Phytoactinopolyspora mesophila: one gene and its partner. The protein of the gene in region 1 interacts with the protein of each later gene in a pairwise test. Links are inferred from orthologs where the notes say so. Each region holds a gene or a part of one and is shown in the gene's direction. Other genes may lie near its edges.

Region 1 (11,733 bases):
CGAGGGACGCCAGCGACGAGAGCCGGAACAGGTTGTGCATTCCGGCGGTGTTCTCGGCCAGCAGCGTCATATGTGTGTACGCACCGCTGCCCGAGACATCGTCCCCGCCGCCGTCACCCCACCGGACCCGGGTTTTGTCGAATCGGCTCGTCTTCGGCGTCAGATAGGCCTCGGTGCCGATGATCGGCTTGATGCCGTGGGCCTTCGCCTTGCTGTAGAACTCGTACGCGCCGAAGACGTTGCCGTGGTCGGTGGTGGCCACGGCCGGCATTCCCTGCCTGGCGGCTTCAGCGAACAGGTCATCCAGCCGAGCAGCACCGTCAAGCATCGAATACTCGGTGTGCACGTGCAGATGGACGAAGTCCCCGGAGCTGGACCCAGCACTCGACACGACTTAACCAGACCTCCTAGAACAGCCACACGCAGGCAGAAGCCAACAACTCCCACGCCGCACTCGCACCCCGCACTCACACTGGGCCCAGACGCGCGCGCAACCGAGAATAATGCCACTCTAGGTGGCCGCGCCGACAAGGTTGCGACGCCACCCCGAGGCACCCTGCGAACGCAGCCAGATACGGTGGCGGCCACAGTGACCGGCGTACGGTGGGAGCCGGGAGACCCGCCAGGGGCCACACCGCCGCCTCGCCGCATCGTGCGAGACAAACGACCAGAGGAGAGGCATGCACGTGCCACCCGCCTCATCTAGGCCCCGCTTCTCGCAGCAGATCCGTCGGCGCCCACCGGTGCCCGTGCCGAGCCTTCTGGACCAGGGCGTACGTCAGCTCAGCCAAGCAGCCAACAAGGGCCGGCTGTGGCTCGCCATCGCCGGCGTGGCCGCGTGCTTCCCGGGACGACCCCGGAGAGCTGCGATCCGAGGGGTCGCAACGCTCGCGGTGACGAGCGCGGTAGCCAACGGACTGTTCAAGCCGCTCATCCGCCGGAGGCGGCCGGACGCGGAACTGACACCGGTGATTCGCCGGCTGAAGCGCGAGCCGGTCACCACGTCGTTCCCGAGTGGTCATGCCGCGTCCGCGGCGGCGTTCGCCACCGGCGTCGCGATGGAGAATGCCGCTCTGGGGGCCGCCGTGGCGCCCCTGGCCGGTGCCGTCGCGTACTCCCGGGTTCATGTAGGTGTACATCATGTCAGCGACGTCGTGGCGGGTGCCACGCTCGGAGCCGGGATAGCCCTCGCCGGTCGCCGCTGGTGGCCCGTCCTGCCCCGTACGCCGTGGGGCGTGCACCCCTCGTCGTCGGCGCCGTCGCTTCCCGCGGGAGCCGGGCTGGTGATCGTCGCCAACCCCGGATCAGGGAACAACACCGATCCGTCCGAAGAGATCGGCCGGCTCCTCCCACGGGCCAGGATCCTGCACATGAAGCCCGGCCTCGACCTCGACTCCGCGCTGGATGAGCTGGACGATGTGCGCGCGCTGGGCGCAGCCGGTGGGGACGGCACCGTCACCACAGTGGCCGCCGTCGCAGTCCGGCGAGCTCTTCCGCTGGCCGTCTTTCCATGCGGAACCCTCAATCACTTCGCCCGCGATGTGGGAATCACCAATTTCGCCGACACTTGCGGTGCCACCGAAGCCGGCTCGGCGATAGCCGTAGACGTCGCCACCGCCGGCCCGAGGGCATTTCTCAACACCGCGAGCATCGGGGGCTATCCCGAGATGGTCCGACGCCGCGAGGTTCTCGAGAAGCGGCTGGGCAAATGGCTCGCGATGGCGGTGGCCACAGCACAAGTCCTGCGCACCCAGCAACCGCTGCGGGTGAACCTGGACGGCACGACGACCACCGTGTGGCTCGTTTTCGTCGGCAACGGCTGTTACGTACCGCGCGGAACGTTTCCGGCCTGGCGCCCGCGTCTCGACGACGGCAACCTCGACATCCACTATTTGTCCGCACGCGGGCGCTTCTCCCGGACCCGCGCCGTTCTGGCGACCCTCACCGGCGCCGGCGAGCGCAGCAGGGTCCACGTCGCACGCATCGCTGGGTCTTTGACGCTCGAGTCGCTGGACGGCGAGGTAGAACTAGCCTGCGACGGTGAGCCGGCGGGCACTGTCGCCGAGTGCGTATTCGGCAAACTGCCTGGGTCGCTGGTCGTCTACCGGCCGGACTCCGGCGCCCCCGCCCGGACTCACTGAGCCAACAGGTCCAGCGCACCCTGGAGATCGTCGGGGTACTCCGAGGCGTACTCGGTCCAATCGCCGGTGCCAGGGTGCTCGAAACCGAGCCGCACGGCGTGCAGCCATTGCCGGGACAGTCCCAGACGCGCGGCCAGGGTCGGGTCGGCGCCGTAGGTGAGGTCAGCCACGCACGGGTGCCGCAAGGCACTCATATGTACCCGGATCTGGTGTGTACGGCCTGTCTCCAGCCGGATCTCGAGCAGACTGGCCGCCGGGAACGCCTCGATCGTTTCGTAGTGGGTGACACTCGGCTTGCCGTTGGCGACGACGGCCCATCTGTAATCGTGATCAGGATGCCGGCCGACGGGGGCATCGACGGTGCCCCTGGATGGGTCGGGGTGGCCCTGGACCAGCGCGTGATAGATCTTCTCGACGACGCGCTCGCGGAACTGCCGTTTCAACGAGGTGTAGGCGGCCTCGGACTTGGCCACCACCATCAGCCCGCTGGTGCCGACGTCGAGACGGTGCACAACTCCCTGGCGCTCGGCCGCGCCGCTGGTGGAGATCCGGAAGCCGGTGCCGGCCAGCCCGGCGACGACCGTCGGGCCGCTCCAGCCCGGACTAGGGTGAGCAGCCACGCCGACCGGTTTGTCCACGACGACGATGTCGGCGTCGTCGTGCACGATCCGCATGCCCTCCACGTGTTCGGGGACCATTTCCACCGGGGCGGCAGGCTCGGGCATGTCGACCTCGAGCCAGCCCCCGGCGTGAACTCGGGCCGATTTGGGCTCAGGTACGCCGTCCACCCGGACCCGGCCTTCCTCCACGAGGTCAGCGGCTTTGCTGCGGGAGAGCCCGAAGAGGCGGGCCAGCGCCGAGTCGAGTCTTTCTCCTTCGAGGCCTTCCGGCACGGGCAACGCCCGCAGGCCACTCACCGTTCCCCTGCCTCGTGCTCGTCCGAAGCCGCGCCTATATGCCCCGGCCTGGTCGGCTCCGTGGGCGATTCGCTCACATCGGTGCCGGGCGGTGGTTGTGCGAGCCCGGTGTCGGCCCCGGCCGGTGTGCGCTCGTCCGGCGTGTCCGCGTCCGTGGTATCGCCGTCCGTGGCGTCCTCAGCCGCGGACTCGCCGGGCACGGGCTCGTCGGTTGCCGGGCCGGCACCGAGGGTCGAGAACGCCACCCCACGGAAGCTGAGCAAAGCGATCAGCGCGGCCGCGCCCACAATGGACGAATCGGCGATGTTGAATACCGGCCAGTTCGGCAGCTCGATGAAATCGACGACGTGCCCGCGCATAGGCCCAGGCTCGCGGAAGATCCGGTCGGTCAGCGTGCCCAGGGCTCCGCCGAGCAGCCCGCCCAATGCCACGGCCCAGACCAGGCTGGTCACCTTGCGGCTCAGCCAGCCGATGACCAGAACCACAGCCACCGCGATGACGGTCAGCACGACCGTCAGGTTGGTGAACATACTGAACGCCGCGCCGGGGTTACGTACCAGCCTGAACTGCAGCACGTCGCCGACGACGTTGATGACGCGGCCGTCTTGCAGCGCCTCGACCGCCCAGACCTTGGTCAATTGATCCAGCGTCAGTATGACCGCTGCGATCACCAACAGGGTCGCCGTGCGACGTCGTGTTTTCACACCTTTTGTGTCGTCGCGAGTCAGCGACGCTCCTGCCGTTGTTTGCATGTCACACACAGTGTGGCACGAGGGAACGCCAGGAGACGAGCTTTGCCGATCGGTTTGCCACAGTTCTCACAGACTCCGTACGTGCCGTCGCTGATGCGGGACAACGCCCGTTCCGTCTGATTCAGCATCTCCTGATGGCTGGCCGCGAGCGACATCTCATGCTCTCGCTCGAATGCCTTTGAGCCGGTGTCGACCTGGTCTTCGCCGCCGTCGTCGGTGCTGCGCCGCAACAGCTCAGCGATTTCCATCTCGGCGTCCGCGATCTCCTCTCGCAGCCGCGCAGCCTCGCTCTGCAGCGTTTTGTGAACCTCAGCCAGTTCGTCAGAGGTCCACGGCTCCTCATCGGTACCGACGACCAGCGCTGCCGCTTGGTCCGCCCTGGACACCGTCTCTGCACTCTCCGTGCGCTCGGTCATTCCGACGCACCCCCTAAGTCTTCCATGTGCCCGCCCACACTTTGTCCGGGTCAGGTGAGGATAGATCCTTCCTGGCTTTCCTTCAATCAGCTCTCCATACTCAGCGTTCTCACAGCATGACTGATCAGCCGTCGTTGTTGCCACGAAACAATGCCCATAACCGCCTCACGAGAAACGTGTCAGGTATCACGATCCGCCAGCGCACATGCTTTGCCCGGTACGTGCACCCGATTGTGGACCCACGCTGTGATGGCGCTCACGCATCGGCCGCCTGAGCCGAATCGGGCCCGTGGTCACAGAATTCGGGTGCGCCGATGCCGGTTGCGGCCAGTACACTGTCGGTGCGAGCAGGCGTTGATGAGGCCAGTAGCCCGCGTGGACAGCCATGAGCGAGCCGGGGACGGTGTGAGCCCGGTGGCACACATGCCGGTGAACATCACCTCGGAGCCGCCGGAAGAACAGTGCTCGGGCAGCTGTTGCCCGCACCTAGTAGAACCGGCCGCAGGAAACGAAGTGGGTCATCCGCATCGTGGATGGTCAAAGAGGGTGGTACCGCGGGGTTCGCCTCGTCCCTCTGTCGGGCACCAGCGACGGAGGAAACCACCACGATGAGCGACGCCAGCACCCGGCCCTCGCCGGACGGAGCGGCCACCGGTCCGGCGCACACCACGGATTCCGCGGCTGACCAGGTCACCGGCAACCAGTCCTACCGGCCGGTCCCGGGTCAGGTCGATCTGCCGGCCTTGGAACACGAGATCCTGGCTTTCTGGCGCGACCACGACATCTTCAGCCGAGCGCTCAAATCGAGCGAGGGCAAGCCGACGTGGATGTTCTACGAGGGACCGCCCACGGCCAACGGCACGCCTGGGACCCACCACATCGAAGCTCGGGTGTTCAAGGACGTGTTTCCGCGTTACCGCACCATGAAGGGCTACCACGTGCCCCGCAAGGGCGGCTGGGACTGCCACGGCCTGCCGGTGGAGATCGCGGTCGAGAAGGAGCTCGGCCTTTCGTCGAAGACCGAGATCGAGGCATACGGAGTCGCCGCGTTCAACGACAGGTGCCGCGAATCCGTTCAGCGCCACGTCGGCGCATTCGAAGAGATGACCGAGCGGATGGGCTACTGGGTGGATACCACCCGGCCCTACCGCACCATGGACTCCTCCTACGTGCAGAGCGTCTGGTGGTCGCTGAAGAAGATCTTCGATGCCGGGCTGCTGGTCGAGGACCACCGGGTCGCGCCATTCTGCCCACGCTGCGGCACCGCCCTGTCGTCGCACGAGCTCGCCCAGGGCTACGAGACCGTCGCCGACCCGTCGGTCTTCGTCCGGCTCCCACTGACTTCCGGGCCGCTCGACGGCGAGGCATCCCTGCTGGTCTGGACCACCACACCGTGGACGTTGGTCTCCAACACCGCCGTAGCGGTGCATCCCGACGTCACGTACGTAGCCGCGACGAACGGCGACGAGACGCTCGTCGTCGCCGAGCCGCTGTTCGAGGCCGTGCTGGGTGAAGGCTGGACCGCCACCGCCCGGTTCTCCGGCACCGAGATGGAGTTCTGGAACTACCAGCGCCCGTTCGAACTGGTTGACATCGCAGCCGACGGTCAGCCTGCCAACCATGTGGTGGTCGACGACTACGTCACCACCGCGGACGGCACCGGCTTGGTCCACCAGGCTCCCGCCTTCGGCGCGGACGACCTACGCGTCTGCAAGCGCTACGGACTGCCCGTCGTCAATCCCATCGAGCCCGACGGCACGTTCAGCGCCGACGTTCCGCTGGTGGGCGGTCAGTTCTTCAAACACGCTGACACCGCGCTCACCCACGACCTCGAGCAACGCGGGCTCATGTTCCGGCACACCACCTACGAACACGAGTATCCGCACTGCTGGCGCTGCCACACGCCCCTGCTGTACTACGCCCAGCCGTCCTGGTACATCCGGACCACGCAGTTCAATGATGCGCTGCTGCGCGAGAACGAGAAGACGAACTGGTATCCGGAGACCATCAAGTGGGGCCGCTACGGCGAGTGGCTGCGCGGCAACGTCGACTGGTCGCTGTCCCGCAACCGTTACTGGGGTACGCCGCTGCCGGTGTGGCGTAACGACGACGACCCTTCGCACCTGGTGTGTGTCGGCTCCCTGGCCGAGTTGTCCGAGCTGGCCGGCGAAGACCTGTCCGAGCTGGACCCGCATCGTCCGTACGTCGACGACGTCACCTTCACCCTGCCAGGTGTCGCCGGAACGTTCCGGCGTGAGCCGTACGTTATCGACGCCTGGTACGACTCCGGCTCCATGCCGTTCGCGCAATGGGGGTACCCGCACGAGCCGGGCAGCGAGCAGATGTTCGCCGACACGTACCCGGCGCAGTTCATCTGCGAGGGCATCGACCAGACCCGAGGCTGGTTCTACACGCTGATGGCCGTGGGAACGGCTGTCTTCGGCCGCTCGTCCTACGAGAACGTGCTGTGCCTGGGCCTGCTCCTGGCCGAGGACGGGCGGAAGATGTCCAAACATCTCGGCAACATCCTGGAACCCATCCCGCTGATGGACGACCACGGCGCGGACGCGGTGCGCTGGTTCATGGCCGCCAGCGGTTCGCCGTGGCAGGCTCGAGGGATCGGGCCGGGCGTACTCGGCGAGATCGTTCGTAAGGTGTTGCTCACCTACTGGAACACCGCGTCGTTCCTGTCGCTGTATGGACGGACCTCGTCGTGGGCACCGGCCGACGGCGCGCCGGAGCCGGCCGACCGGCACGTGCTAGACCGCTGGGCGCTCAGCGAGCTGAACCGGCTCGTCGCCGACGTCGACACCGCGTTGGAGAACTTCGACACACAGCGTGCCGGCGCTCGGCTGGCCGGATTCATCGACGACCTGTCGAACTGGTACGTCCGCCGCTCCCGGCGCCGGTTCTGGGACGGCGATCCGGCCGCCCTCGCGACGCTGCACGAGTGCGTCGAAAAGCTGACTCGCCTGCTCGCGCCCATGGTCCCGTTCATCACCGAGCGGGTGTGGCAGGACCTCGTCGTCGCAGTGGATCCGGACGCGCCGGAGTCGGTGCACCTGGCCGCGTGGCCGCAAGCCGATCCCGGTGTCGTCGACATCCAGCTTGCCGACGAGGTCGCGCTCACGCGCCGCCTGGTGGAGCTGGGCCGCGCCGCTCGCGCGGAGTCGAAAGTCCGGACCCGCCAGCCGCTGGCTCGTGCTCTGGTGGGCGCATGGGGCTGGGAGTCGCTGCGTGGCGAGCTTCGCGCTGAGATCGCCGACGAGCTCAACGTCGCCGAGGTCACCTCGTTGAGCGCGGCCGGCGCCTCCGCCGACTCCGCCGACGCACTGCTGGACGTTTCGGCCAAGGCCAACTTCCGTTCCCTGGGGCGCCGGTTCGCCAAAGACACTCCGAAGGTGGCGGCGGCGGTGTCCGAGGCCGACGCCGAGGCTCTGGCGTCGGCGCTGCGCTCGGAGGGCTCGGTGACCATCCCCGTGGCAGAAGTGGGCGAGGTGACGCTGGAACCGGACGACGTCGTTGTCACTGAAACGCCACGGGAAGGCTGGGCCGTCGCCCGTGAAGGTGAGACCGTCGCGCTCGATCTGACGCTCACCGACGAGCTGGTCCGGGCCGGACTGGCGCGGGAGGCGATCCGGCTGGTCCAGGAGGCACGCAAACAGAGCGGCTTCGATGTCGCCGACCGCATCGAGCTGGCATGGTCGGCGGCCGAGAGCTCCGGTCAGCTCGCCGAAGCGTTGAGCGAACACCAGGCGCTGCTGGCCGACGAGGTCCTCGCGGTCGCCGTGCACAGCGATCTCGACGCGCTGCCGGACGAACCCGACCACACCGACCGGGACCTCGGCCTCACCTTCCGCCTCCGCCGCGCCGCCTCCAAATGATCATGTTTGGTGGGTTTTCTCTTGCGTCACCATGTCTGCAGGCATGGTGACGCAAGAGAAACACCGGTCACGCAGGCGTACCAACCACGCTCGGTAGCCCGTCCGCGACGACGGCCCGGCTCCCGGGCGGGGCCTGAGACAGGTGGGCGCGCGCCACGCACGCGCCCACCCTGCCTTGGCTCGCACGAGCGCCCGCCCCGGCGTTACCAGGACTGCTCGCGCATCAACAGGTCTGCAGGCATAGCAGGGCACGAGGAAACCCACCAAACATGATCATTTAGGTGGGGTTAGAGGTAGCCGCGGAGCTTCGCAGCGCTGGCGACGCGTTCCACACCGATCTGGAAGGCGGCCTGGCGCGGCGTGATATTGCCAGCCGCGGCGGCCCGCTCCTTGACGGCGGTATACGCCGCCACCATGTGACGGCGCAGCTGCTCGTTCACCTGCTCTTCAGTCCACTTGAATTCTTGCAGGTTCTGTGTCCACTCGAAGTAGGAGACAGTAACCCCGCCGGCATTCACCAGGATGTCCGGCTGAACTTCGATGCCGCGGTCAGCCAGGATGTCGTCAGCGGCCGGGGTGACCGGATGATTGGCTGCCTCCAAGACCAGGCGGGCGCGGATCTGGTCCGCATTGTCCGACCGGATCGCCTCACCGAGGGCCGCCGGAATCAGGACCGTGACGTCGAGGGTGAGGAGCTCGTCGTTGTCGATGAAGTCGGTACCGGGCGTGCCCACGACACTGCCGCTCTCGCGAACATGCGTGTCCACGGCGTCGAGATCAAGACCTCCCGGGGCGTAGATGCCACCACGAACGTCGCTGACCGCAACCACCCGGAAGCCCTCGGCGGCGGCGAGCCGGGCAGCCCAGGAGCCGACATTGCCGTAGCCCTGAATCGCGACCGTTGTCTCCGCGGCGTCCCAGCCGCGGTGGGCAGCAACCTGTTCCAGGATCATCACCGTGCCACGTCCGGTAGCAGCGGCCCGCCCATGAGAACCGCCGAGCTCCACCGGCTTCCCAGTGACGATCGCTGGCGTATGGCCGCTTTTGCGACCGTATTCATCCATCATCCACGCCATGGTCTGAGCGCTGGTGTTCATGTCGGGCGCCATGATGTCCCGCCGCTCCCCGATCACATAGCTGACCTGGGACAGGTACCTGCGCGTCAACCGTTCCAGCTCAGCGCCGGGCAGGGTGGCGGGGTCAACCTGCACCCCACCCTTGGCACCCCCGAACGGCACATCGACCAGAGCCGTCTTCCAGGTCATCAACGACGCCAGTGCCCGTACCTCGTCGAGATCGGCGTCCTGGTGATAGCGCACGCCGCCCTTGTAGGGACCACGTGCGCCGTTGTGCTGGACCCGGTACCCGTAGACGATCCGGGTGGAGTTGTCAGCGGTACGTACCGGAACCTGCACCCGGATCTCGCGATACGTGCCGGAGAGAAGCTCGCGCGTGGAGTCGTTCAGCCCTAGTTGATCAGCTGCCCGGTGAAAGGAGTCGGTGACGGCCTGAAACGCCGACGGCTTGGTCAACCGGATCCCTCGTCAGCGCTGGTCGTCGTCGAGCAGGCTCGCAACAGAGCGCAACGAACCACCGGTCTGCGTGGTGGAGGTGTTCTCGTTGCCTCCGCCGCCCGGACGCGCCGGCTGCTGACCGGTGTTGTTCGGGACCGGCCGCTGCGGCTGCTGTGGCTGCTGTGGCTGCTGTTGTTGAGCCTGGGCGGCGGCGATCTCCGCCTCCGCGCGCTCGTCGTCGCTGGCACCGCCGACCTCGAGCTTACGAAGCTCGTTCTCCAGGTACGACTTGAGCCGGCTGCGGTACTCGCGCTCGAAAGCACGTAGACCTTCCAGCTGCCGCTCCAGGTCGGCGCGCTCGGTCTCCAGCTTGCCGAAGACCTGGGCACGACGCTTCTGGACTTCCTGGTCGATCGACTCAGCCCGCTGCCGAGCATCCTGCTCGAGCTTGGCAGCCTTGGCCTTCGTCTCGGAATCGAGCTTCTCCGAGCGGCTTCGAGCCTCGCCCATCAGGCGATCGGCTTCAGCCTTGGCATCGGCTACCAGCTCATCAGCGGTCTTCTGCGCCAGGGCGAGAACCTTGGCGGCAGCGTCGCTGGGCTGGGCACCAGGTGCCCCTCCTCCGGCCGTGACAGCTGGAGGAGCCGAAGTTGGAGGAGCCTTGGGCGCCTCAACCTGGCGTGGTGGCTGGACTGGTTCGGCTGAACCAACGGCCCCGGCTCCGCGGGTTACCGCGGCGAGCTTGTCTCGAAGCTCGTCGTTCTCGCGCTGTAGGCGCGCGATCTCAGCCTCGACCTCGTCCAGGAACTCATCCACCTCCTGCATGTCGTAACCTTCACGCAGGCGGACAGTCGTGAACTCTTTGTTCTGGACAGCCTCGGGCGTCAGTGGCATAACGTCACCTCGAATGTGAGCAGCGTCGTGAGTCACCGTACCGCGTCATCCCATCGATGCGACAACCGACTGGGCAATTCGCACCAGGATGATGAGCACAATGAACGCCAGGTCAATAGCAACCGAACCGATCCGGAGCGGCGGGATCACCCGTCTGAGCAGCCGAAGTGGAGGGTCGGTCACTGTGTACACGGCCTCCAACACTACAAGCAACGGGCCTTTCGGCTGCCACTCGCGTGCGAAGACCTGGATCCAGTCGACCACCAGACGGACCAGCAGGGCGATGAAGAAGAGCCATAGTGCTATCGACAAAGGCTGGGTAATGACCGACACGGGATCCGAACCTACCTGACGAAGGTTCCGTGTGCTGCCACCGGCACCCGTCTGTTGGCTTTTCTGGCTTCTGGTAGCACTGCTGATACATCAATTGATCAACTCTGGTTGAAGAACGCGCCGTCGGCGATGCGCGCCTTGTCCTCCGCTGTGACCTGCACATCTGCAGGTGTCAGCAAGAACACCTTCGCCGTGATCCGGTCGATACTCCCCCGCAGCCCGAAGATCAGCCCGGCAGCGAAATCGACCAGACGCTTGGCGTCAACGTCATCCATCTCCGATAGGTTCATGATGACTGGGACGCCGTCACGGAAGTGTTCACCCAACGTCCGTGCTTCGTTGTACGTACGTGGATGAAGCGTGGTGATGCGCGCTTCCCGGGCAGCAGGCGCCGACCGCGGCGTGGCCATTGGCCGGCGATCCGCCAAGGACGAGACAGTTGCCGAATGCTCCCGTTCACGCCTGGCGGGCGGCCGCTCTACCTCCTGAGGCTCGTATGCCTCGGGCGCGTCTTCTTCGTACTCCCGCTCATATTCATCGGCGTATTCATCGTATTCGTCCTCGTAGCGGTCCCGGTCCTCCACGAGGCCGAGGTAGACCGCAACCTTGCGCATTGCGCTGGCCATGCTCTCAAGTCCTCCGCACTAGTGGTGGACGGTCTCTACCTTGCACATCTCTGACACTAGCTCCAACCACCGCCGTGGACGAGTATTGCGCGACACGACACGCACGGTGTGTCGCCAGATGCTGGTGATACGTGTCGGCTCAGCAGTGATCACTGGGACCAATGCGTTCAATGAGACCGCTCGCGACGGCCTGACGCATCACCAAACGCCGCAGAATGGCCGATAGCAGTACGTTTCATCATCGGGCGAGAAATCC
Region 2 (10,798 bases), on another replicon or contig:
TACTCTTGCTCGACGAACCCACGGCTGGGCTCGACCCTGAGCAACGGGTCGACTTCCGGCAGCTGCTCCGCTCGATCGGAGTGGACACATGTGTCTTGGTGGCCACTCATCTGGTCGAAGACGTCGCGGCCGCGTGTTCCGAGGTGACGCTGGCCAACGGCGGCCGGGTGGTCTTCCGGGGCACCCCTGACGAGCTGGCGGGTCACGGAGACGGCGCCGCCGACGGCGACTCGCCCATCGAACGTGGTTACACCGCCGTGCTGCGCGCGGACCGGGCCCGGTGAGCGTGATGACTGCACAGTCTTGGCGGATCGTGCGTACGGAGCTCGTGCGTGGCGTGACTCCGGTCGCCCTGCTGGCGACGGGGGCATCCGCACTGGTGTTGCTCGGGGCCGAAGCCTCGGTCTGGGTGGGGCGATGGGGTGCGCTGGCCGAACAGGTGAGGGTGATCCTCCTGGTGCTCGCGCCGGTAGCGGTGGCCGCGGGGGCATGGCAGGGCGGCCGGGAACATCGCCGGCGAATGCCCGATCTGATCAGCTCGACGTCTCGCCGACCGCTCCATGGCGTGCTGGTGGCCTGTGTCTCGACCACCGCCGGTGTGTGGTTGGGGCTGGCCGTGGCGTGGCTCGCCGCGGTCTTGCTGGTGGCACCAGCCGCTACGTATGCCGGTGGCGGGTGGTGGTGGACACTGACGGTGTCGCTGGCCGGCCTGGCGGCGGCCAGCGCTGTCGGGGTGTGCGTTGGTCGGCTGATTCCGGGTCGCCTGGTGGCGCCGGTTGCCGGCGTCGTCGCCTTCGTCGTCGGTGGCATGGCCACCTACCGGATGGACGGGCTGAGCTGGCTCGTGCCCGCTCTCGGACATCAGAGTCGAGGGCTGAGCAGCTTGGATACCGGCTTTCAGCTGCTGCAGCTGAGCTGGTTCGCCGCTCTGGGGGCCACCGCGCTGGTGCTGGCCGGCGCCAACCGCAAAGCCGTCGCGTTGTTGCCGGCCACGGCCGCGGCGATTGTGGCGGTCCCGATCATTGCCGGGCCGGGAGAGGCGCGCTGGCACCCGGATCCTGCTGCCCGCGACCTCGTGTGCACCGGTGATCGGGGCGCCGAGGTCTGCATGACCAGGGTCAATGCGTTTCTCCTGGAGGAGGCGGCGCCTCGTGTACAAGCGCTGCTGCGACGCTGGGAAGACGTGCCTGGCGGGTTCGACCGCGCTGTGGACGTGGCAGCGCTGGCACCGGAGACCGGGCCGGTCGTGCCGGATCCGGCGACCGGCGGGCGCACCGCTGCACTCGACGTCACGGGCGGCCTGATCGTGTGGAACGGGAAGCTGGTGCCCGAGGAGAGCACCGACGTGACGATCGAGACGGTGTTCGGATGGAACCTGCCGGAGGTGTTGATCCAGGGGTGCGCGGCTGTGGGGCGGGTGGACGACGCCCCGGTCGATATCTGGGCCGTGTCCACCGTCGCCGAGGCGTGGGCCGGCGGCAACCCGGACGTCGGGACGGTGCGCGTAGAGGCGGATGCGGAAGGAGACGACGAGCCGGCCGCCGAGACGAGCCGGGCTTCGGCCGAGATCGGCGACGCGCAGCGCTTGGCCGCGCTTCCGGCGGACGAGCAGAGGGCCTGGATGGGCACATATCTTGAAGCCGCGAGTACCTGCGACGACGAGACCTTGCTCGCCTTGCGGGGGGAGCTTCGGTGATGGGCGCGCTGACCACAGCCGGTCCGCGAATCCATCGGCACCCGCGTCGTGGAACGTCGTGGGTGAGATTCCTCGGGCTTCATATGCGTGCACGGCTGGTGCCTTACGGCGTCGTCGCCGTCGCTTTGGTGGCGGCGGTGAGCTGGGCGGCGGCCGGTTACCTGATGGACAGGCCCTTCTCCTCCGGACCGGACGCGCGGATTCCGGTGGTGGTGGCCGCTCCGCTGGTGTGTTCGATCCTTCTCTCGATGGGGCTCGGGGGTCGTGACGAACTCCTCGAGCGCTCGACGGCCGTCCCGTGGCGGGCCGTCCGTGCCGGGCACGTCGTCGTCATGGCGACGGTGCCCGGTGTCGCTCTTGCCTTGACGGGTATGCGGGCGTCGCAGACGTACGGCGCGTTCGAGCTGGTCCGCAATACAGCCGGGTTCGCCGGCGTGGTGCTGCTTGCGGCCGTCGCCCTCGGGGCCGGCTTGGCATGGCTTCCGGTGGGGATATACGCGGGGGTGGTCTACCTAGCGGCTCCTCGAGACCTGCCGGAGCACACCGTGTGGTGGACGTGGCCGCTTCAGCCATGGGGCACGACCGGTGCGGCCTGGGTAGCGGCTGCGCTCTTCGTCGCCGGCCTGATCCTGTACTGCCGCCTCGGTGCCCGCGCCGGCCACGATCACGACCACTGAACTGGCTCCTCGCAACACCTCGTGGGCTCGTCCGGGCCGCACCACTAGGACTTCTCGCGCGTCACCGTGCCTGGAGACATGGAGACGCACGAGAGAACCCACCAAACATGATCATCTAGGCAGGCGGGGTGCGCGGGGCAACACGTGTTGCGGTTGCGTAACGACGGATGACGCGCATGTTGCGTGAGGCGTCGCGCGGGTGCACTATTGGTCGTCAACACGAGTTGCGCAATTCGTGTTGATAAGCCGAGAGCATTCCCGGAGGAGGCAGTCACCGTGGTCGTACGCCGGGCAGACGTGGCCCGTCTCGCGGGCACTTCGCCCGCGGTCGTGAGCTATGTCCTCAACGGCGGCCCCCGCACGGTGGCGCCCGCGACCCGCGCCCGGGTTCTCGCCGCGGTCGAGTCGCTCGGCTACCGGCCGAACGGCGTCGCGCGCTCCCTTCGGATGAACAAGACGATGACGCTCGGCCTTGTTGTCCCGGATACGGCGAACCCGTACTTCGCCGAACTGGCGCGTGCGATCGAGGAGGCCGCGTTCGCGCACGGATACACCTTGCTGATCGGCAACGGCGCGGAGGACGACGAGCGGCAGACCGCCTACGTGCGAACCTTCCTCCAGCGCCAGATCGACGGACTCTTCCTGGTTCCGGCGCATGGCACGCCGAGTTGCCTCCCCGATCTCGAACGGGCCAGAACTCCGTGGATCACTCTCGACCGGCAAGTGGCCGGGACCACGGACATTCCGGCGGTGCTGGTCGACAATCGCGGTGGTGCCCGGACGGCTACGGAGCACCTGCTCGAGCACGGGCGTCGCCGGATCGCTTGTATCGCCGGACCAGAAGACGTCTACCCGGCCACCGACCGAGTGGCAGGCTGGCGCGACGCTATCGCCGATGCTGGACTGCCGGCAGCCGAGACATCGGTACTCAATGTTCCGTTCGGTCGCCACCCGGGCTACGTCGCCGCCCGGCGGGTGCTGTCGGAGCGGATAGTCGACGCGATCTTCACGGCGAGTGACGAACAGGCGCTGGGCGCGCTCCGGGCGGTGACCGAACTCGGATTACGGTGCCCCGACGACGTCGCCATCACCTCTTTCGACGGCATTGCCGCGGCCGCGTACGCCACGCCTGCGCTGACCACCATGTCGCAACCGTTCGGTGAGCTCGGGCGGGTGGCCGTGAGCCGGCTGCTGACCCGCATCACGGACCCGGAGGGAGACACGGGCATCTCCGTCTTGCCGGTCCAGCTGACGGCCCGTGGCTCGTGCGGCTGCCCGGATCCGCCTGGGGGCGATTCGAACGACGATCCGGCCGGCGCCGCGACCAGTGAGGAGGCTGAGCGTGCCGACACCTGACACTGTTGCCGAGAGTGCGCCGGGCCATGGCTTGGTGTGCCGGGATCTGACGAAGGCTTTTCCCGGCGTTCGCGCCCTGGACGGCGTCGACCTCGACGTTCGCTACGGCAACGTCGAGGTGGTTCTCGGCGAGAACGGCGCCGGCAAGTCCACGCTGATGAAGATCCTCTCGGGGGTGCAGCCGCCGGACGCCGGATCGATGCACCTGGACGGAGAAGAATACCGGCCCTCGAGCCCGCGCGAGGCGATGGCCGCCGGCGTCGCCATGATCCACCAGGAGATGAACCTGGTGCCCGGGTTGTCGGTGGCCGAGAACATCTTCCTCGGAAGACAGCCCACCCGCCGGGGCGCGGTCGACTACGCCGAGATGAACCGTGCCGCCGCCACGATAGTCCGCCGTGTTGGGCTCAAGGTCGACGTCACCAGGCCGGTCGGCCGGCTGTCGGTCGCGGCGCAGCAGCAGGTCGAGATCGCCAAAGCGCTGTCGCTCGACGCCCGGATTCTGATCCTCGACGAACCGACCGCCGCGCTCGGCGCCGAGGAATCCGAGCGACTGTTCGAGATCGTCGACGAGCTTCGGTCCCAAGGGGTGGGCTTCGTCTACATCACCCACCGCCTCAGGGAGGTGGAACGGGTGGGGGACCGGATCGTCGTCATGCGCGACGGCCGTCGGGTCGCCGACTGGGACCGGGCCGACGTCGCCGTCGACGCCCTCGTGGAGGCGATGGTGAATCGCGCCGTCGACCAAGTCTTCTCGGACCCGAACGAGCCCGACGACGACGAGCTGCTGCGGGTGGAGCGGCTGGGGCGCGAAGGCGCGTTCACCGATGTGTCCTTCGCGCTGCGCCGCGGCGAGGTCCTGGGTGTCGCGGGACTCGTCGGAGCCGGGCGGACCGAACTGGCTCGCGCTCTCTTCGGCGCGGAGCCGGCGGATGAGGGACGGATCGTGGTTGACGGCCGCCCGGCCCGGATCGGCAGCCCGGCCGACGCCATCCGGGCGGGCATCGTGCTCGTACCCGAGGACCGCAAAGCAGCAGGTCTCGTCCTCGGTATGTCCTTGCAGGACAACATCGCGCTGCCGTCGTTGCGCGGCCTGGCCGAACGCGGGATCGTCAAGAAGTCGCGGGTGCGGCAGATGATGCAGACGCTGGCCGGCCAGCTAGACATCCGCGGTCGCCCCACCCAGGCCGCGGGCACCTTGTCGGGCGGGAACCAGCAGAAGGCCGCCATCGCGAAGTGGATACCGCAGCGGCCCCGGGTCGTCATCTTCGATGAGCCGACCCGCGGCGTCGACGTCGGCGCGAAGGTGGCGATCTACACCCTCATCGAGGAACTCAGCCGGGAAGGCGTGGGAGTCATCGTCATCTCGTCGGAGCTCACCGAGGTGCTCGGCTTGGCCCGGCGGGTTCTGGTGCTCTCACACGGACGCCAGACCGGGCTGCTCGAACGTGATGAAGCAACAGAGGAGCGAGTCATGGCATTGGCGGTGAGTGGCTGATGTCGGCCACGACGCAAGACCAGGAGACGCAGGCGCGTGAGGCCGAGCGACCCTCCTGGAACAGATTCTTCGAGCGGTTCGGATCGAGCGGGCCTCTTGTTGGCCTGCTGGTGCTGGTAGTTGTGCTGTCCTTCTTGTCGCCGGCGTTCTTGACGGTGAACAACATGGTCAACGTCTTCCAGCAGATCTCCGTACTGGCGATTCTGGCGCTCGGCATGACAGCGGTGATCATCACCGCCGGGATCGATCTCTCGGTCGGGTCGATCGTGGGCCTCTCCGGCGTGGTGGCGGGGTGGACTTTCGTGGAGGCCGGCCTGCCTATGCCGGTGGCGTTCCTTGCGGGCCTGGCTGTTGGTGCGCTCGCGGGTTTCATCAGCGGACTGATGATCACGGTCGGCAAGCTGCCACCGTTCATCGCCACCCTGGCGATGTTGTCGATGGCCAGGGGCCTTGCGCTGGTGATCTCGGACGGGCAGCCGATCTCCGGCTACCCGGACTGGTTCCGCAACATCACCCGCTACCAGCTCTTCGGCGTTCTGCCGTTGTCGGTGCTGCTGGTTGTTGTGCTCTTCCTGCTGGGAGCTGCGTACCTGCGTTACCGGCCGTCAGGCCGTGCGCTCTACGCCATCGGCGGGAACGAGGAGGTCGCACGGCTGTCCGGGTTGAAGGTGCAGCGGGAGAAGCTCAAGGTCTACACCGCCGCGGGCGCCCTGGCCGGCCTTGGTGGACTCATCCTTTTGTCCCGTCTCGATTCGGCGCAGCCGACTGCCGGCGCCGGCCTGGAACTCGACGTCATCGCCGCCGTGGTGATCGGTGGTGCCAGTCTGGCCGGTGGGCGCGGCAGCGTTTCCGGCACTCTGGTGGGCGCGTTGATCATCGGGTTCCTGCGCAACGGGCTCAACCTGCTCGACGTCTCCGCCTTCTGGCAACAGGTGATCATCGGAGCGGTCATCGCGATCGCCGTGATGACGGACACCTTGCGCCGCCGATCCAAACACTAGTGCCCTGCGCTGCTGATAGGCGCCAGATACCCGCGCCTATGAGCAGGTTCGTTCCACCGGACTCATCTCGACCCGGGACGACGTCGCTGCCGGCGTCGCCCGGTATTCAACCCGAACTGAAGGAGTAGTCATGAGAAGACCACTGATCGCCGTCGTAGCGACGTTGACTCTTGCCGTCGCGGCATGCGGGAACGACGACGGCAACGGCAACGACGGAGACGCCGCTGCTGGTGATGTGACCATCGGCCTGTCCATCTCCACCCTCGAAAACCCGTTCTTCGTCACTCTCCGGGACGGAGCCGAGGCGGTGGCCGAGGACGCCGGGATCGAGCTGCGCGTGTCCGACGCGCGCGACGACGCTCAGTCACAGGCGAACCACGTCCAGGACTTCATCACGCGTAGCGTCGATGTGCTGGTGGTGAACCCGGTGGACACCGCCGCGATCGTGCCGTCGATCGAGGCGGCCAACGACGCCGGCATCCCCGTCGTCACGGTCGACCGGGGATCGGACGGTGGCGAGATCGCCGCGCACGTCGCCAGCGACAACGTCCTGGGCGGGCGGCTGGCCGGCGAGTTCCTGTTCGAGCAGATCGGTGACTCCGGTGAGGTGGCGCAACTGGAAGGCATCGCGGGCACCTCGGCCGCGCGGGACCGTGGCGCCGGCTTCCAGGAGGCGCTCGACGCGGCGTCGGGAATCGACTTGGTCGGTAGCCAGGCGGCCAACTTCAGCCGGGACGAAGGACTGACTGTCGCCGAGAACGTGCTGCAGGCCAACTCCGGGCTTGCTGGCGTTTTCGCGCAGAACGACGAGATGGCGTTGGGCGCCGTGGAGGCGGCCCGGTCCGCGGGCCTCCTGGATGATCTGGTGATCGTCGGTTTCGATGCCACCGACGACGCCCTGGCGGCCATCGACTCAGGTGAAATGGACGCCACCGTCGCTCAGCTGCCCAGCGACATGGGCGGTGCCGCGATCGAGGCGGCGATCGCGATCGCCAATGGCGACGACGTGGACGCCGAGCAGTCGGTCGAGGTGCAACTGGTCACGGCGGACAACGTCGGCGACTTCCTCGAGTAGAGGCTGATCTCGACGATGAAAGAAGGCGGAATCCTGCATCCGCGATTGTCGGCGGTGGTGTCTGCCATGGGGCACGGCGACACCCTCTGTATCGCCGACGCCGGCCTGCCCATCCCACCCGGCGTCGAACGCATCGACCTCGCGTTCGCCGCCGGGCAGCCCGGGTTCGCCGACGTCTTGGACGCGGTCCTGGCCGAGCTGCGGGTGGAGGCATACACCATGGCTGAGGAGTCCGTGGAAGTCTGCCCGCGGTTGGTCGAGCACGTGCGACGACGCCTCGACCAGGCCGACGAGATGCAGGTGTCTCACGACGTGCTCAAGAAGCAGACCCGTGACGTGCGCGCCGTGGTGCGCACTGGGGAGTTCACCCCCTACGCGAACGTCATCCTCCGCAGTGGTGTGAACTTCACCTGATCGCCCCGTCAGGCCAGCCCCCCTCGGTGATCGTCAGTGGGTTGTGGTCGCTTTCTGGTGATCGTCAGTGGGTTTGGGCTGCGGTATCGCGACCACAACCCACTGACGATCACCGGCAGGTGACTGGCGTTTACCCGCAGCGGGCGGCTGGCTCAGGTGATGTCCGGGCGGCTGGCGCGGGTCAAGGACAGCCCGATCCCGTAGCCGGAGATGATCGTCAATGTGTAGCTGTCGATCGGCGTGTGGGTGCCGTCGTATGCGACCCCGGTCAGCACGAGCGCTGGTGAGCCCGGTTGCACGCCGCAGAGGCGGGCATCGGCGTCGCCGAGCAGCGCAGGCTCTACTCGCTGCAGGTTTTCCTCGGAACGGTGTCCCACCTTGGCGAGCGCATCCCCGATCGTCGCGCTGCGTTCCAGCACGTCGGAGGTGATGTGCTCGGCGATGTGGAACGGCAGAATGTCACTGGCGACGCCGTAGACGACGCCGTGCCGGCGCCGGACGGCGTCGAACCGCACCACCGGGCTGCCAACCGGTATCCGCAGGTCCGCGGCCACTGGCGGGGTAGCGCTGATCTCTTCTCTGGCTCGCTGCAACTCGTCCACGTGCTGTGACTCGTCCGCAAGGTCTTCGAGGAACCCGGTATAGACAGGGCCGGAGCGTACCGAGAGCGGTTCGACGGGCGGATTCTCGGCGACGTAGCTGCCCGAGCCACGCCTGCTGACCACATAGCCGGATTCGCGCAGCGCGGCGATGGCCTGGCGTACGGTACTCCGGCTGACACCCATGTTCGCCGCCAGGTGCTCCTCACCGGGAAGCCGCGAACCGGGCGTGAGGGAACCGGACAGGATGCGGCCCTTGAGCGCGGTGGCGATCCGGGTGTACAGGGGGCGGTCAGCGCGCGGCGGCCTGGTCATGTTTCTGGAGTTCTTCGCGAATGCGGGACTTCGTCGCTGCCGGGGCGTACGACACGTCAAGCGCGCGCAGCTGGGCCTGCACCAACTGCTCCCGGCTGAACCCGTGCAGCCGGTGCGCGAGCAGCAACTCGTCGGTCAGGGTGGTTTGGAAGTACGCGGGGTCGTCGGTGTTGATGGTGACGTGGAGCCCGGAGGCGACGAGTTCGGCCAGCGGATGAGTGTCAGGGCTTGCGGCGATCTTGAGGGCGACGTTCGACGTCGGGGCCACTTCCAAGGGGATCTGGTGCTCGCGCAGATGATCGACGAGCGTGGGGTCCTCGAGGCAATGAATGCCGTGTCCTATGCGTTCCGCCCCGAGCGCGCGAAGTGCGCCCCACACGCTCGCCGCGCCGACGGTCTCACCGGCGTGGGGCAGCGACGCGAGACCTGCGGCTTTGGCTCGCTTGAACGACGACGCGAACAGCTCCGGCGGGAACCCGTCCTCGATTCCGCCGAGCCCGAGCCCGACGACTCCCTCTGGGGCAAGTGGCCCGAGCAGGTAGTTGATGGTGGCCTCGGAGGAGGGGTCTTCGGTCTGCCGCGAGATGTCGCAGATCCACGCTAGATCCACGCCGTGATCAGCACTGGCGCGACGCCGGCCTTCGTTGAGGCCGTCGCGGTACTCCTCGAGCGCGACACCGCGTCGCTGGTGGTGGGTAAGGGCGGTGGACGTGACCTCCGCGTAGCGGACGTTCTGGGCGGCAAGCTCAGCCGCTAGGGCGACCGTGGCGTCGGCGAAATCGTCCGCGGTCCGCAGGACGGCGAGCCCGGTGAAGAACAGCCGGGCGAAGTCCTCGAAGTTCTTGAACTGGTAGAGGCTGAGCAACTCTTCGGGGGATTCGGCGCCGACGTCCACCCCGTTGCGTTTAGCCAGCCGGAACATGGTCTGGGGGCGCAGTGACCCCTCGAGGTGAACATGCAGTTCGACCTTGGGCAGCGAGGTCAGCCATGTGGGGTAATCGTTGTGTTGAACTGTCACATGTGTTGTCTACCATACAACTTCGCCCGCCGGCCAGGCCCCACATCACAACCCCCGCACCCCCGCCCTTCCACCCCCGGTGATCGTGAGCGGATTGGTGCCCTCAAGGGGGTGATCGTGAGCGGATTATTGCTGCAAATTGCGACGATAATCCGCTCACGATCACCCGGAGCGCAGCAATAATCCGCTCACGATCACCGGAAAGGTGGGCGGCGGGGCGTGGACGCCTGCGGGGTTAGGGGGTGATGGCGACGCCTGCCGGGTCAGGGGGTGATGGCGACGACGGCCGCGTCGGGTGTTTCCAGCCGGTACGGTCCGTCGGCGGCCCGGAAGCGGGCAAGGTCTCCATGCACCGGGCGGCGGTTGCCGTATCGATCGGTCAGCAGTGTGCCGTCGGCCCCGACAGCGACGAGCTCGCCGTCGGCGCGCAGCAGCACCGGAGCGTCCACCGCCGAGGTGACCGCGACCCGGCCGTGCCGGAGCCCGTCGATCACCGCCGCGGCCGATGCTGGCTCGGCCGGGCCCAAGTCCGATTCGACGGCCACCCAGGTCACCGGCACTGCGAGGGGGCGCCCGTCCTCGGGGTTGTGGAAGTCGCTTCCGCTGATCGGCACGGTGTCCCAGCCCCACGCGTTCCACCAGGCCAGCGGGCCGGTCCAGCGAGTGTCCAGCCAGGACCCATGCCAGATCTCAGCCAGCGGCGGCCGGGTCTTCAACGGGTGGCTCCACGCGAAGTCGCCCATCAGCGGGTGGTTGATGGATAGCAGTCCACCGGCCGACTCCACATGTGAGACCCAACTTTCGGCCGGCTGCCGGAAGTCCACCCACGGAATCGCCCCGAAAGCGTTGGCATGGCCGCGGTCTGTAGTCACTTCTTGGCCGGGTACGAGCGTGGTGCCGTAGTGGGAGCCGATCCGCTCCAGTCCGGCGAAATGGCTGACTGTGTTGTGGTCGGTGACGGCCAGCACATCCAAGCCGGCTTCGACGGCGGCCGCGGCCAGTTCGGCCCGTCCGAAGGAGCCGTCCGAATGGAGGGTGTGGGCGTGGAAGTCGCAGGCCAGCCAGGTGCGGCCGGTGTCAGCCGGGAGTGTGCGCCGGGGTCTACGTTCGGGCACCGGGGGAGCGGTTGGTTCGGATTCGGCCGGGCCG

Evidence for each region.
Region 2: the proteins of ileS (region 1) and F7O44_RS07610 interact in binary tests that used the Escherichia coli proteins (3 or more experiments, as listed by UniProt). The link is inferred for Phytoactinopolyspora mesophila from one-to-one orthologs.

What each region holds. Positions count from the first base shown.
Region 1 is NZ_WLZY01000007.1:14,875-26,607, forward strand. Bases 4,453-8,310 are described here. They hold ileS (isoleucine--tRNA ligase), read left to right. Parts: upstream 4,453-4,834; coding sequence 4,835-8,110; downstream 8,111-8,310. Outside these bases: dnaE (DNA polymerase III subunit alpha), read right to left, coding at 1-328; F7O44_RS19125 (bifunctional phosphatase PAP2/diacylglycerol kinase family protein), read left to right, coding at 681-2,141; F7O44_RS19130 (RluA family pseudouridine synthase), read right to left, coding at 2,135-3,058; lspA (signal peptidase II), read right to left, coding at 3,055-3,810; F7O44_RS19140 (TraR/DksA family transcriptional regulator), read right to left, coding at 3,783-4,226; F7O44_RS19150 (Glu/Leu/Phe/Val family dehydrogenase), read right to left, coding at 8,398-9,642; F7O44_RS19155 (DivIVA domain-containing protein), read right to left, coding at 9,655-10,518; F7O44_RS19160 (YggT family protein), read right to left, coding at 10,564-10,851; F7O44_RS31235 (cell division protein SepF), read right to left, coding at 10,950-11,477. UniProt on the Escherichia coli protein: Catalyzes the attachment of isoleucine to tRNA(Ile). As IleRS can inadvertently accommodate and process structurally similar amino acids such as valine, to avoid such errors it has two additional distinct tRNA(Ile)-dependent editing activities.
Region 2 is NZ_WLZY01000002.1:293,687-304,484, forward strand. What follows is about bases 5,408-8,330. They hold F7O44_RS07610 (substrate-binding domain-containing protein), read left to right. Parts: upstream 5,408-6,358; coding sequence 6,359-7,303; downstream 7,304-8,330. Other genes in these bases: F7O44_RS07605 (ABC transporter permease), read left to right, coding at 5,408-6,228; rbsD (D-ribose pyranase), read left to right, coding at 7,319-7,717; F7O44_RS07620 (GntR family transcriptional regulator), read right to left, coding at 7,870-8,330. Outside these bases: F7O44_RS07580 (ATP-binding cassette domain-containing protein), read left to right, coding at 1-284; F7O44_RS07585 (hypothetical protein), read left to right, coding at 290-1,696; F7O44_RS07590 (hypothetical protein), read left to right, coding at 1,696-2,373; F7O44_RS07595 (substrate-binding domain-containing protein), read left to right, coding at 2,650-3,729; F7O44_RS07600 (ATP-binding cassette domain-containing protein), read left to right, coding at 3,716-5,227; more of F7O44_RS07605, read left to right, coding at 5,227-5,407; more of F7O44_RS07620, read right to left, coding at 8,331-8,631; add (adenosine deaminase), read right to left, coding at 8,609-9,649; F7O44_RS07630 (CehA/McbA family metallohydrolase), read right to left, coding at 9,913-10,798. UniProt on the Escherichia coli protein: Part of the ABC transporter complex RbsABC involved in ribose import. Binds ribose. Also serves as the primary chemoreceptor for chemotaxis.